2 regions of the Margalitia sp. FSL K6-0131 genome follow, and region 2 is predicted to be linked to the other one. Evidence: riboswitches for the same ligand, from Rfam matches in the RefSeq annotation. Region 2 holds a riboswitch; the other holds the start of a gene.

Region 1 (7,618 bases), 510 kb from region 2:
CCAAAAATAAAGGATAACCTTTTCTAATGTATGAGGAAATGGTTGATGGTGGTATTGAAGTATAATATGATTGTTCATTTCTTTATGATTTCATTACCATTTGAAGACTCTCTTGTAAGTTGTTAAGCAGACCCATCATTATGTTCTTGTTAATACACTCTTTTTAATTGATCACGTGAAATGGATTTCCCTGTTTGACAATACAAAATAAAAGACATTTCTTTCACAATACTTGCCTGATCTTGATCATTTCCTTCCTGGAAGAGGTAATGATACTCATTAAGAAGCTCGTCCAATTGCTGACTGCAGGCAACTGTCTTTTTATCTGTTAAGCCATAACATTTACCAAGGTCAATCATTTCTTCCCGTTTTTTTTGAATTTGATTTAAAAAACTATCTTCTGATACTGTATCACTATACACCATTACTATCTCCTTCAACCACAATATTATTCAAATAACGAATTATTTAATTCACTTGAGAATTATCGCAGGTATTGACGAAAAAGTAAATAGATTCGCAATATTAGACAAAGGTTCTAAAAAAGTTTTGTTATTCTACATATTTCCCGCGTATTTTCGACAAAAATAGCTTGGTTCGACATTTTTCTTCTGTATCAGCAAATACTATTATTGGGAGTGATAAGATGTTTATTAAAAAACTTTTAGGAAAAATAGCATATAAGCTTTTTTATAAGGAAGCAAAAAAATACCTTCATGATAAAAAGGGGACTGACATTCTTCTCTCACGTACGGAACGAAAAGCTTTAAATAATAAGCTGACATTAGGGAGTGTTTGGAGAAAATTATCATTACTTATTCAACTGTTAAAATCATGGGTTACCGGGGAATATCGAGATATTCCTTACAAAACGATTAGTATGATAATAGTCGGGCTTTTATATTTTATCTCCCCTATTGATATTATTCCGGATTTTCTTTTTGGATTTGGTTATATTGATGATGCAGCCGTTATTGCTCTGATCTTTTCACAAATCGATAAGGACCTGCTAAAATATCTTGAATGGAAGAAAAACAATGATCGGGAAGAATGAAAAAGACCAGGAGAAAAGTTTCTTCCTGGTCATTGATTATAAAAAATTTACTATGGATAAGCTTTTAAAAAATGTCCTACGTCTAGCTACAGGTGAAATTTGCACTTCAATTTCAATAGCGCCTATCGCTAGCGCATTTGGTTTATGCTTCTACTTCATCTTTCTCGTAAATTGGAACCCATCCTGCTTCTGTAACAAATATTCTTACTGCAACCACTTTGCGGTCTTCGGATAATGTAAAGTAATGGCGAACATTTTCTGGTACGGAAATAAGATCGCCAGGATTTAAATGAACCTCAAAGAAGTCCTCATCAGAACCTTGAATAATAAAGACACCATGACCGCTTACAATAAATCGGACCTCATCATCTGTATGATGGTGCTCTTGTTGAAAGTTTTGCAATAATTGTTCTAAATTTGGTGTATGTTCTGCCAAAGAAATAATATCATGTGCCTGGTAGCCTCTTCTTGCAGAAATGTCCGCGATTTCGTCTTTAAATACATCCAATATTTCTTGCTTTTCTTCCTCGGATAAAACATATTTTTCTTGAAGATGTTCAGGTAGCTTTGCAATATCCCAGCTTTCATAAATAACCCCTTGATCTTGCAAGAATTCAACTACTTCCTCTTGATTATCAATCACTCTGTTTGTACCTTGAATCTTAATCGTTGTCATAATGTTATTCCTCCTAATTTAACATTTTCTAATTGTAAAATGGTAAGTTGATATTGAAATAAAAATTCTGCAGCTTCCAATAGTTTTTTCGCTTCAAAGCCATTTTTACCCCATACAGTAATACCATGATTTTGAATCAAAACGGCCCCTTTATCTTCTTGAAGATAATGAGAAAACTCACTTGCTAATGTAGGAATATGAGCATGATTTGGAATAATGGGAATTTTTAAAGTGGCATTTTCTCCCCATAAATCAAATGCTTTTATTAACTCTAGCCCCTTAAACACCACCTCTTTCTCAGATGAATACCATTCAGAAATGACATTATTGGCTACTGTATGTACATGTAAACTGCACCCAGCATTCGTTTTTTGATAAATTTCACAATGAAGCAGTGTTTCGGCAGAAGGTTTTAATGATGTATCATGTACAGGTTTCCCATATTGATTTACCAACAAGAAATCTTCACTGGTTCTTTTTCTTTTATCCTTTCCGCTTGCGGTTACAAGAAAGTGGACCGGTTCATCGTGAACCTTTATAGCCAGATTTCCACTTGTCCCCATGAACCAATCTCTGACCGCTAATTCATCCTTTATATCAGCTAGTTCATTCCATCTTTCCTCTAAAATAGTCATACCCTCACCTCCAATTCTTTTTCTAAAATACCTATACAATCATTGAAGGTTTGGAACGGATAATAGGGAAGACCTAATTCTTTGCATTTATCAGCCAGAAAATCTCGTGCTATTATCAGGTCAGCAACCTTAGCAGCTTCTAAATCCGTTATAGAATCACCTATTACAATTTTAAAATGGCTCTCATTCGTAAGCTTGCGAATAATAGATGTTTTACAGCACCCACATCCGTTGGAACAATGATCATCACATGGGTTCGGCCACTTAATTTGTATGTTCTCACTGCTGAAATCTCCATGGTTGCAAAAAACAGCTTGAAATGGTCCGAATGACTCAAGCATTGGATAAACAAAGAAGTCGATACCTCCACTTACAATATAAAAAGGGATATTCTTTGACTTTGTAAATTGAACAAAATCTTGAAAACCATCGCGAATCGTTGCATTTTGCTTTACATATTGAACAATTTCGTCTTTATAACCAGACGGCAATAAGGAAAACATTTTGCCTACTCCCTCTTCAATCGTAACAGCTTGAGAAAGTACTTGATTCTTTATTTGCTCCCAACCATCTGGTGCAAAATGCTTCATAATCGAAATAATATTATCAGAATTTGTAATCGTCCCATCAAAATCACAAAAAATTATCGGTTGCTTCACTTCGCCGCCCCCCATAATTCAAGTGCTGTCCTTAATTCAGAAAATTGGGAGGCTGCATCCTCGAGAGATTGATTCTGTAAAACTGCCTGGATAGCTTGCCTAAACGCTTTTCCGCCGCCAATGGCACCTTCAGGATGTCCGTGAATTCCTCCACCGGCATTAATAACACTATCTAGTCCAAAATCCTGGTAAAGAAGCGGCACCAATCCTGGATGAATCCCTGCGGATGGAACTGGGAAAGTCGTTTTTACAAAGCTTTCTTCCGTTAATGCTTTCCCTATCGACAATGCAGCGTTTTTTTCCAAAGCTACACTTCCATACGGAGATGGAAACAGCGAAAAATCCGCACCTGCTAATCGCAGTAATTTCCCTAATAACAACGAATGGGAAACACCATATTCTTTTGATTGTGTTATTGCACCACTGTAAGCTGGATGTGCCATTAACGGCAAACCAATCTCATCGTCCTCCCGCAATTGTTGCAGAGCATCTAAGCCATAGGTGAAAACATTAAATAATAAAAGATCAGCACCTAATTCTCTGGCTTTTCTAGCTTTATCTCGGAGTTCCAATGTTCTTCCAGTTAAATTAACAGCATACAAGGTTCGATTCCCTGTTTCCTGAAAGACATCATCCAAAACCCTTCTCCCCATTTCAATTCGCTTTTCAAAGGGTGCTGATTCTAAATCAAATAAAATCTCATCGTCTTTGACTAAGTCAACACCACCGAGCGCTTGATTACGGAGCTGTTTTTCTAGAAAAGGGATGTCCCTGCCGATTACGCCTTTAAAAATACTCATAAGGAGGGGGCGGTCAAATATATTCAGTTTTTCACGTATACCATGAATACCAAAGCGCGGACCCTTAAAATATTTAGTAATATCCCCTTCTAGCTCTAAATCTACTAATCTTACTTTTCCGTCTAAAGAGAGTTTTCCAAAAACCGTAGTCAATATAGCTGGTAAATCTGGTGTAAAATTAGCGGATGGATATGCAATTTTGATCGTTGCCTTGGCATTTTCTTCAGAATCAGTTTTAATCTCTTCCACGGAGATAACTCTTCCCTTATGCTTCTTTAACTGATCTTGTTCAATAATCGGCAAATTTGTCCAAGAGCCGATGGTTAATCCTAAGGCAATATCTTCTGCCTTTTTATCAAATGTTTTCGGTTTTCCGTATATGGAATATGTTGCAATTACCTCACTCAAGTTATTTGCCCTCCACATTAAAAAATACAAAAACCTCTTCATAAGAAGAGGTTTTATGGAAAAACTTCTTCTTATCTCTCAGCCTTATAGCTGCAAGAATTAGCACCGTGTCTAAACAAATTAGATCGGTTGCCGGGCTTCAAAGGGCTCGTCCCTCCACCTGCTCTTGATAAGAATCATTTTATTTTTAATTCGATTTTATATACTTTTTTGCGTTTTCAATTTAATCTTTACTTCAAATTATTATGAATTATGCCACCATTTTTTCAGGTTGTCAATCAAAAAATATTTAATTTCTTTATACGATTGGCTGCTTCTGTCAGTCTGGATTCAGACGTTAATAGACCTACTCTTACGTAGCCTTCCCCGTATTCCCCAAAGCCAATCCCTGGTGCTACTGCAACATAGGCACGCTCTAACAACAAATCCGAAAATTCAATGGAAGAATACCCGTCTGGTACCTTTAACCATGCAAAAAAAGATCCTTTTGGTGCTTGAACGTCCCATCCAATATCTTGTAAGCTTTTGATAAAAGCATTTCTTCTCTCCTCATACATTGCCGTTAATTCATGGACGCATTCTTGTGATTCCAAAAGCGCTGCCGCTGCTGCTTCTTGTACAGCTCCAAATAAACTAACATACAAATGATCCTGTATCAAATTTATCGCTTCAATCACACTTGCATTTCCAACAGCAAATCCTACACGCCACCCTGCCATATTATATGTTTTAGATAATGTATAAATTTCAATTCCAGTATTTTTTGCACCTTCTGCTTGCAGAAAACTCACTGGCTTTTTATTATCAAAGCCAATTGCACCATAAGCAAAGTCGTGTACTACACAAATATTGTGCTTTTCCGCAAATTGAACCGTTTCATCGAAGAAAGACACATCTGCACACGCACCTGTCGGGTTATTTGGATAGTTTAAGAACATCAGTTTTGCCGAATCTGCGATTTTCTGTGGAATAGAATCATATTTTGGCAAGAAATGATTCTCTGCAAGTAAAGGCATATTATGCGTCACTGCTTGGGCCAACGCTACTCCTGACATATAGTCCGGATATCCCGGATCTGGCACAAGTACCGTATCACCGGGATTTAGCAAGCATTGGGAAATTTCCACAAGGCCAGCTTTTCCGCCAAACAAAACTGCCACCTCTGTTTCCGAGTCAAGTGTTACCCCGTATTCACGTTTATAAAACGCTGCAACCGCTTCTTTTAAATAACTATATCCTCTAAAAGGGGAATATTTATGATTAATAGGATTGGAAGCTGCCTCCTGCAATCGTTTGACAATATGCTCAGGTGTAGGCTGATCCGGATTTCCTTGTCCAAGATTTATCACATCATGCCCTTGCGTTTTCACCTGCTCCACCTTTGAAACTAGGGATGCAAAAAATTGCTTCGGTAAGTGTTTCAGAATATCGGATTTAGGAAACGTTTTCATAAAATCACCCTTTTTAATTATATTTATAAAGTGTTATGTAACTTCAAATTGTAAGGAATATTCGCCTGTTTTTAAATATTACTTTCAAAATCTAATTACAAATGTTATAACGAAAACAATACGATGTAAAGGAATTTTTTGAGGAGTGGTATGGATGAAGTGGAAAATCGCCTGTATTCAAATGGATATTAAGTATGGTAATCCGGATAAAAATTATGCAGAAGCTAGAAAGTGGATTCAAAAAGCTGCAAAGGCAAATTGTGATATTGCTATTCTACCAGAGTTATGGACTACTGGATACGATCTAACTCGATTATTCGAAATTGGGGATGAAAATGCAAAGGAATCTGTGCGTTTTCTGCAAAATGCTGCAAAGGAATTTCAAATACACCTGGTTGGAGGATCAGTGGCGAAAAAAACAGCAGATGGAATCTTCAATACGATGTTAATTGTAGATCGTGAAGGACAATTGGTTAAAGAATACGATAAGCTGCATTTATTTAAATTAATGGATGAGCATCTATATCTTCAAGGAGGAAAAAGAGACGGCTTATTCCAGTTGGAGAATGAAACATTCGGCACTGTTATTTGCTATGATATTCGTTTTCCTGAATGGATACGTAAGCTCGCATTAAATGGAGCAAAAGCTATCTTTGTTTCTGCCGAATGGCCAAATCCTAGGTTGCATCACTGGAAAACCTTATTAACTGCTAGAGCTATTGAAAATCAATGTTATGTTATTGCATGCAACCGAGTTGGCCGTGACCCAAACAACCATTTTTTTGGACATTCGCTTATTATCGATCCATGGGGAGGCGCGACACGTTCCTAAGTGAAAAGCTTAGGCGCTTTGAAACATATTTCCTGTTTCGAGTGAACTATTATTCCGAGAAGTCAAATGAAAGGGTAACGCCTTGAAGGGCTTCCTCTAATCCTTCGACATGCAGAATAATTGGCAAGAATTATTCTGTATGAAGCTCGATGAAGTCGGTCGAGAGTTGCCGTAAGTCTTATGACACGAAAACTGTCCAGAGGTGGATGGTGCAACCTATAGACCGGGAGTCTATAAAACACTTATGGTTAGGATGTACTAAGAAACGCATGTGATTGGTGTTTCGTACGGACGAATCTCTGATGGTACGGGTCTATATCGGAAGCAGGTCGAAAGGTCTGTTGACACAAGTGGTGTCGCTACTGTGGATTAGTAAAACTCTCCTTTATGAAAGTCCATATATTGTTAAAGGCAATATCGAGGTAGCAGGCTCATAGGAGAAACCTAAAAGTGTATATGTAAAGATAGGAATAATGGAACGTGGTAAACTGCCAACGTTGAGGACTTGCACTCCAATGAAACGGTTCTTAGGAAAGCATTTATGATATTAGTAAATGTATAACTAAAATTTATGGCAGTGAAAGTGGTGGCACAGTACCTATGAAGCGTGTAATGAACGTGGAGGGATAGCCACTAGTCGATTGAAGACTGATAGTTATTTAAACGGTTCAACGTGGTTTTGAGTAAAACTAAGAGATGTAGCTTTCTCCTTCTGGGGAGGGTACAGCCCATGTTGAAGAAGCCCAAGTTAAGACACAGTGAATATTATAATATGCAAGATTATTTTGATGAATTATATTCCAACAGTCTTAACGGTAACAACTTCTATAAATTAATGTCTATTATTGGTTCCGAAGATAACATCCGTTTAGCATTTAGAAATATTAAAAGTAATAAGGGTAGTAAAACTGCGGGAACAGATGGATTAACTATTAAAGATATTTGGCATTTGAATGACCGTGAAATTATACGTGGTGTAAGAGATAGGTTGGATTGGTATCAACCACAACCGGTTAGAAGAGTGTATATACCTAAAGAAGGAAGCGATAAATTGCGACCTTTAGGCATTCCTACTATTTGGGACAGATTGGTTCAACAGAGTA
Region 2 (7,618 bases):
TTGGATAAGGTCACCCACATTTACTGTTATTCCTTTTATATATCCTATGCAACAAATTTCAACAACGATAGACAAGAGTAAAAGGAGTGTTGGTTATTGTTAACAACCGGGACAATTTAAAGGAAAATATGTGCAGAGAAAATTCGCCAAAACGTGTATTGACGATACAAAATGTCATAGACTTGCTATGTCGTAGAAAAGTGCCTTTGCTATCCAAAGGCAGCAACACTTTAAAGTGTAAATTTTGAAATGTAACAGCCTGTTCATCGTCCGTTCATATTACGGTTGTATATTAAGGAAGTCGAAAGAAGATTGGAGGAATAAAGATGAACATCGCTTGGAAAGAAATGAAGAAAAATAAAGTGAGATTTTTAATTTTAGGTTCGATTGTTTTTCTCGTTAGTTTATTAACGTTAATTATATCCGGTTTGGCAAATGGATTATCACAAGACAATGCAGCATTAATTAAAGATTTACCAAATGGACAATTCTATATGACGAAAGATGCAGACGAAAACTATAATCTTTCAAGGATAAAGAAAAGCACACAAGATCACATCTTACAAAACCAAAAAGATGCTGCAGCATTTTCTATTCAGATGGGATTTTTAAATGATCGTGATGGGAAACAACGAAGCGTTGCATTTGTAACATCAACAGATTCCAAATTATTTACAAATGTAAAAAAGGGTGAAGTTGTCCTTGATAGTTCTATGAAAGACGAAGGTATAAAGATAGGAGATACCTTAACGAATAATCAATACAGCGGCAAGTTTATGGTAAAAGGTTTTGTAGACCAAAAGAAATTTAGCCATGCACCTGTGGCTTATATCAATATGCAGGACTACAAAGAAATGTATCGAGTCAATGAAATGCAATTGATATTCAAACCGGGAGATGATTCAACACAAGGAATAAAAGGATTACAATCATTTTCGAAAAAGCAGTTTCTTAACTCAATTCCGAGTTATAATGCAGAACAGATGTCCCTAAATATGATCGTATGGTTTTTAGTTGTCATCAGCGGCATGTTGTTTGCTATCTTTTTCTATATGATGAATGTCCAAAAAATTGGTCTATACGGTATTCTGAAAGCAATTGGTTTAAAAACAAGCAGCTTGTTCAAGATAATGTGGACACAGATGATTTTGATTACTGTCATTGCGCTTGCTCTATCGATTGGACTCAGTCAATTGTTTAATAACATAGCCCCTAAAGGAATACCTTTTAGTTTAACACCTGCAACAACTGTACAAATATCGATTGTCTTCCTTGTCATCGGATTTATTGGGGCTTCGCTATCGGGTATACAAATTAAAAAAGTTGAACCACTACAAGCTATTCAACAAGGAGAGGTTTAATATGTCATTATTTACGATTAATGAAGTGAGAAAAACGTTTACTAATGGGGATGTACAGGAGGAAATACTAAAGGGAATTAATCTTTCACTTAGGGAAGGAGAAGTTACAGCATTAGTGGGAGCATCAGGTTCTGGAAAAAGTACCCTTCTTACTATAGCTGCCGGCCTTCAACCCGCTTCCAATGGGCAAGTAATCTTTGATGGAAAAAATATGACTGCCATGAATGCTGAACAAGTTCGAAAAATACGTGCAAGTCAATTTGGGTTTGTCTTTCAATTCGCACATCTTGTTCCTTTTCTCACAGTAGAAGAGCAACTAATGTTAATGTTGGACGTATCTGAATCTACCCTCAGTAAACATGCACGAAAAAAGGAAATCGATAAAGTATTAAAATTGGTAGAAATGGATCACCGGAAAAATGCTTATTCATCATCATTATCAGGTGGTGAAAAGCAGCGTGTAGCCATTGCTCGTGCGATTATCCATCAACCCAAAGTCCTGTTTGCAGATGAACCTACTGCTAGTTTGGACTCAAAAAGGTCAAAGGACGTTATGACGTTAATCAGAGATTTAACAAAAACGTTGAATATCACGACTTTAATGGTTACCCATGATGAAGAAATGCTATCATTTGCTGATCATGTTATTAAAATGGGCGATGGAGTAATATTGTAGAAAAAAATATATTCCGTTGACTTAAAGAATACATCTTAATGAGTTAACTGTTTGAGAACAGCCCTAACGCTTTGTGTTGGGCTGTTTTTTTTCTAATACTTCTATTTCATGCAAAAATCATTTTTCTATTATTTACAAAATAATCTAAATATATGAATATTTAGGGAGGGAGATTTTTGAAAAAAGTTATTACAACGATAATTATTGCGGCATTTTTATTTGTGGTTAGTGTAAATAGTGCATCCGCTCATTCCGGAAGAACGGATAGGCTAGGTGGACATTTTCGAACAAGTGACTGTGTCTATATGTTTCATCACCCGACTAGTCAAGTTTCTGGTAAATCGAAATCTACTATTGTTTCTCTAATAAAAAAATATAATAGTAATTACAAATGTAATAGAACATTAACAACTCAGAAGGTATTGTGGAATACAGTAAGACATAAATAGTATTACCCACCCAAAAGGTGGGTTTTTACGTATTAATAATCTATAACTAGAAACGTAAAAGGGGAAGAAGATATTGATCATATACGAAGCAACAAAATCTGAATTTATCTCAGATGTAACAAATGAATTAATAGAAGCATCAAAGTTTAAGAAAAGATCCTATATTAAAGAAGACCTAGAAAAATCCTCCATTAACCCATGTTGACAAATTTCCTTTCAAATTGTATAGTAAATTCCATAACTTAATATTTTGAATTTTTTCTTATCCAGAGAGGTGGAGGGACTGGCCCTTTGAAGCCTCGGCAGCGGACTTTTTTAAGTACTGTGCCAATTCCAGTAGCGTAAGGCTAGAAGATAAGAGGAGCAGGTAATGTTTTCGTCTATTCACCCCTCTTCTGTTTTCTAGAAGAGGGGTTTTTAATATTTACATTCATATATGAGGTGATTTTATGTCAACAGTAAAAACAGATAATGAGCTTTTGAAAGTCTTTGAGGTACTTCAAAGGAAAGAATGGGTTGATCTCACACATACTTTTGGCCCGAATTCCCCACATTTTTCCGCTTTTGACGATGCAGAGTTTACAACACTTTTTACCCATGATGATGGCTTTTTTGCACAAGGTTTCCATTTTCCAGGTCAGTATGGAACACATATCGATGCCCCCATACATTTCGTTCGAAACAAACGTTACCTTGAGGATCTAGAGCTAAAGGAACTCGTATTGCCTCATATTGTAATTGATAAATCGAGGGAAGCGGAAGAAGATAATGACTTTATATTATCTGTTGATGATGTCTTAAAGTTTGAAGCGGAACATGGAAAAATCGAAGCAGGTACATTTGTCGCTTTACGTACTGATTGGGGGAAGCGTTGGCCTAATAAGGAGGCATTTGAAAATAAAGATAAAGAGGGAAATAGTCACACTCCGGGATGGGGAATAGAAGCCTTAAAATTTTTATTTGAAGAAAGAAAGATTAAAGCTGTTGGACACGAAACATTTGATACAGATGCGGCCCTTGATTTTCGCAAAAATGGTTCCCTCGTTGGTGAATACTATGTGCTTGAACAAGATACATTTCAAGTGGAATTGTTGACGAACCTAGATAAGTTGCCAGCCAAAGGAGCTGTAATTTTCAATATTAGTCCAAAGCCTGAGAAAGCAACTGGTTTTCCAGTTCGTTCTTTTGCTATTTTGCCATAAATACTTAATACATTTGATAGATTTAAAAAATACTAAGGGAGAGAGATTAAAATGACAAAAACATTAATAAAAGCTCCATTCAGAGCAGACCATGTGGGAAGTTTATTACGACCAGCAAGAATTCATAAGGCCAGGAAGGATTTCCAAGAAGGGAATATTACAGCACAAGAACTACATGAAATTGAAACAGACGAGATTAAGAAAGTTGTTGATAAACAAATCGAAGTCGGACTGCAAGCTGTCACAGATGGAGAATTCCGCCGAAGATTTTGGCATACGGATTTTCTAGAGCATTTAAATGGTGTAGAGGGCTACATTCCAGAGCATGGCTTTAAATTTAAGGGGGAGGAAACAGAACGATACAATGTTCGTGTGGTTGGAAAAATCTCATTTAACCCTCATCACCCACATGTAAAAGACTTTATTGAATTTAAAGAAATCGTTGGAGACCGTGCCATTGCAAAGCAAACGATTCCGAGTCCTAATCAATTATTTAACACTGGTATCCGTAATCTGGATGTTTATCCTAACATTGAAGAATATGCAAATGATATTATTCAAGCGTACCGCGAGGCAATTAAAGCCTTTTATGATGCTGGCTGCCGTTATCTTCAGCTAGATGATGTCTACATTGCAGGTCTTAATGCACCGGAAATTCCATTTCATGATAGCGGTTATTCCCGTGAAGAATTAATAGAATTAGCCTTACGTGTTGCAAATGGAGTACTGGAGGATAAACCGGAAGATCTAATTGTAACGACTCATCTTTGCCGTGGTAACTACCGATCGAAATGGGCTTTTGAAGGCAGTTATGCAAAAATCGCGCCAACCTTATTTGCAAAAGAAAAAGTCAACGGATTTTTCCTGGAATATGATGACGATCGTTCGGGAGATTTCAAACCTTTGGAATACATTCCAAATGGGGGCCCCCAAGTCGTGCTGGGTGTCTTCACATCGAAGCATGGTAAATTAGAAGATAAGGAGACCATTAAAGCACGCGTGAAGGAAGCAACAAAATACGTACCATTAGAGCAATTATGTATCAGCCCTCAATGCGGTTTTGCTTCTACTCATCATGGGAATATTTTATCCGAAGAAGAACAATGGGCGAAGTTGAAATATATTGTAGATATTTCTAAAGAAATATGGGGATAGGAAATAACTAATTTTTAACCAAGTTGTTTTAAAACGGTGAATCACCCAAAAGTGTTGTTAAATAAACAGTTTTGGGTGTTTTTTCTAGGAAAGATGAAATAGGCAGAATTTGAAATGAACGATTGTCTATTTATTATTCTTGCCTTCTATCGCATGCACATTCTTCCAATTTTCATATTAAGTTTTATTTATCGTAGAAAAGTATCTGATTTTTTAATTATTCAAGCCCTAACACAAAATGTTCAAGTGCTCCTCATGAAAAAAAGAGAGTTCGCAATAAAATGCAAACTCTCTTTTTTAGTTGCCCCTGCCAAGGAATTTAATCTTACCATAAACCGATAGAAAAGTTTATAGTGGACTAGGGAATCTTTGTGGAAATAGAAAATCTGATTTCATGAATACAGCTTTGATATCGATTGGCCCAGAATAATTTTCATGCCGGGGTAAAAATGTTCAAATCATGTTCGTTTCTTACTTTACTACCATACTTTCCCGCTTTCTTTTCTCAGCTTCCACATTCTATCTGTCCATTCTTTTACCTTTTTACTAATTTCACTCGCTCTGTCATCGATTTCTTTATATTTTTCTTGACTTAATTGGGAAGCGAAATTTCGTAATTGTTCGTTTCTTTCGGATAACCAGTTCCGCAGGGTTGAAGATGTCTCCGAATCGATCCAATGGTTTTCTTCCAGTAACTGGACTGCTTTCGTATATCTGTCATTTTCGCGCGATATCATATTTTTCAGCGGTTCACTTAGTGAATCAAATCGTTTATACTCTGCTAAAACTTCCCATGGATCAGGTGCCTTCGTAAAAGAATAAGCAAGATCGAGCGCGGAAGGAAGCCATTGTTCTTCGATGGTTTTACTTAAATCGTTCGGATTATTAGCGGAATAATACTTGCCGTTCCCCGCGTCCGCCACTTTCTTTAATTGATCTTCCGATTTGGAATCTACATCAAAGCCGATGATGTTTACTTTATACTCATTATTTACAGATGCGAATGCTTCGGCTTCTTTTACTGGATTGCCTCCGCAGGTTTCCGCACCGTCACTGACGATATAAATCGTCGTATCGGCTTCATAGTCTTTTGCCATTTCCTTCGCTTTCTTTATCGCTCCTGCAAGCGGTGTCCACCCTTTCGCTTGAAAGGAGTTTACCGCTTTGACAAACGTGTTTTCGTTGTATTTTCCCATTGTATATTTCTCTTCAATTGCGCTGCACGACTTTTTCATATCTTTATCAGCAGAACTTCCGACATGTCCATATACAATGAGAGAAACATCACTTGTTTGCCCGATTGTTTTCGCAAAACGTTTGACCGCATCTTTGGCAATGGCCATCTTCATTTTGCCTCCAACTTTCTGCAGCATACTGGAGCTCGCATCCAGTAATATGATTGCTTTTGAGCTTTTTGCTTTCCCATTTTCTGTTTTAGTCATTTTTTCCGGTTCCGGCAAATCCGGTTCTTTAAAGTCAGGTTTAAATGCTTCTGCTTTTTCAATGACATCCTTATAATAGGGACTCCCAAGTAAATAGAGTAATCCTTTTTCAAGCTTTTCCGGGTTCTTCGTTTCCTCCGTTAATGACTTTAATTGTTCTGTCAGCTTACCCTTCAGTTCGCTGTCCATATCAGTCGGGAACAATGGGACATCTTTTGTTTCTTGTTCCATCGTATTATCTTTTACTAATATTCCAGCTTTTTGATCCTTTAAAGCTTCTTTGGTTGAATCCAGCTGGATATCGTTTAGTATTGATTGCCAATTATTCTTCTCTTTCTTTTGCACCGCTTCCGCCTTTTTTGTTTTTCTGGAATGATCGTTTTCTTTATTGGCGACTTTTTCTCCGTTGCAGCCGACAAGTAGCAAATTAACCGTTAAAAAAATTCCTAACAGTTTTTTCATTTCCCCCACTCCTCTTCAAGCAAAAAATGTGATTTTTGCACTAACAAAATTGTAAATACATACTATATCTTCCAATTATAGCGAAAAGTTTTTACCTTTTTTCCTTATAATTAAAAATTCCGACTTTATACCTATAAGACTAGTGAAAAAGTACTTCCTGAGTCGTATAAAATAAATCAGATGAAACCCAGACCAATCTAATCTCGAATATGTGTACAAACAGATTTCGGTCATTGTTTGTTTTGCTTTACTCTTGATGACAGGGTGTTCAGGAACACAAGTTGTAACGAAACAAAAAGACTTGGCAGTGTGTTTTCCCTTATTTGCGAGTATAAAAATAATAAAAAGGAATTGACTGAAAATATATACCATTTAGAAAAAACTCTATATAATAGGTGTAGGCAGAACACGATCATGAGCTATGGTGATGGTGTTCTACTTTTCTGAGAAATGAATATGGGGGGAGAAACTTTCGATGTCTGTTGATAATGAGATTTTAATGGATAAAGAAAAACAAAATGAACCAAAGGTGAAAGTGGAAAGAAAAGAGGGAGAACCGACTCCAGCTTTCAAAGGTGCTTCTTGGGCAGCGCTGTTAATAGGTGTTGTTGCTTATCTTATCGGTTTGTTTAATGCAACGATGGAATTGAACGAAAAAGGGTATTACTTTGCGGTTTTAATATTTGGACTTTATTCAGCGGTATCCTTACAAAAAGCGGTCAGAGATAAAGATGAGGGTATACCGGTTACCAATATTTATTATGGCATTAGTTGGATTGCACTTATGATATCCATTTTATTAATGGCCATCGGTTTATACAATGCGGGAAGTATTGTTTTAAGCGAAAAGGGTTTTTATGGCATGGCATTT

What was found. A riboswitch is a leader RNA that binds a small molecule or an ion and turns the genes downstream of it on or off. The one in region 2 is predicted to bind S-adenosylmethionine.
Region 1: it holds a riboswitch for S-adenosylmethionine, as region 2 does, so the genes downstream of both, NSQ59_RS17790 (2,3-diketo-5-methylthiopentyl-1-phosphate enolase) here and NSQ59_RS20240 (cyclase family protein) in region 2, are expected to answer to the same signal.

Annotation. Positions count from the first base shown of each region.
Region 1 covers NZ_JBBOZS010000001.1:3,629,324-3,636,941, forward strand. The annotation lists gene NSQ59_RS17765 (aspartyl-phosphate phosphatase Spo0E family protein) at 150-425, opposite strand; gene NSQ59_RS17770 (YkvA family protein) at 647-1,054, shown strand; gene NSQ59_RS17775 (cupin domain-containing protein) at 1,197-1,730, opposite strand; gene NSQ59_RS17780 (methylthioribulose 1-phosphate dehydratase) at 1,727-2,365, opposite strand; gene NSQ59_RS17785 (2-hydroxy-3-keto-5-methylthiopentenyl-1-phosphate phosphatase) at 2,362-3,024, opposite strand; gene NSQ59_RS17790 (2,3-diketo-5-methylthiopentyl-1-phosphate enolase) at 3,021-4,232, opposite strand; SAM riboswitch class I at 4,301-4,408, opposite strand; gene NSQ59_RS17795 (pyridoxal phosphate-dependent aminotransferase) at 4,511-5,683, opposite strand; gene NSQ59_RS17800 (carbon-nitrogen family hydrolase) at 5,838-6,515, shown strand; gene ltrA (group II intron reverse transcriptase/maturase) at 7,246-7,618, shown strand, end outside.
Region 2 covers NZ_JBBOZS010000001.1:4,135,859-4,143,476, reverse strand. The annotation lists gene NSQ59_RS20260 (ABC transporter permease) at 327-1,361, shown strand; gene NSQ59_RS20255 (ABC transporter ATP-binding protein) at 1,363-2,037, shown strand; gene NSQ59_RS20250 (hypothetical protein) at 2,214-2,486, shown strand; gene NSQ59_RS20245 (hypothetical protein) at 2,560-2,691, shown strand; SAM riboswitch class I at 2,746-2,847, shown strand; gene NSQ59_RS20240 (cyclase family protein) at 2,936-3,688, shown strand; gene NSQ59_RS20235 (5-methyltetrahydropteroyltriglutamate--homocysteine S-methyltransferase) at 3,740-4,843, shown strand; gene NSQ59_RS20230 (vWA domain-containing protein) at 5,323-6,747, opposite strand; gene yiaA (inner membrane protein YiaA) at 7,223-7,618, shown strand, end outside.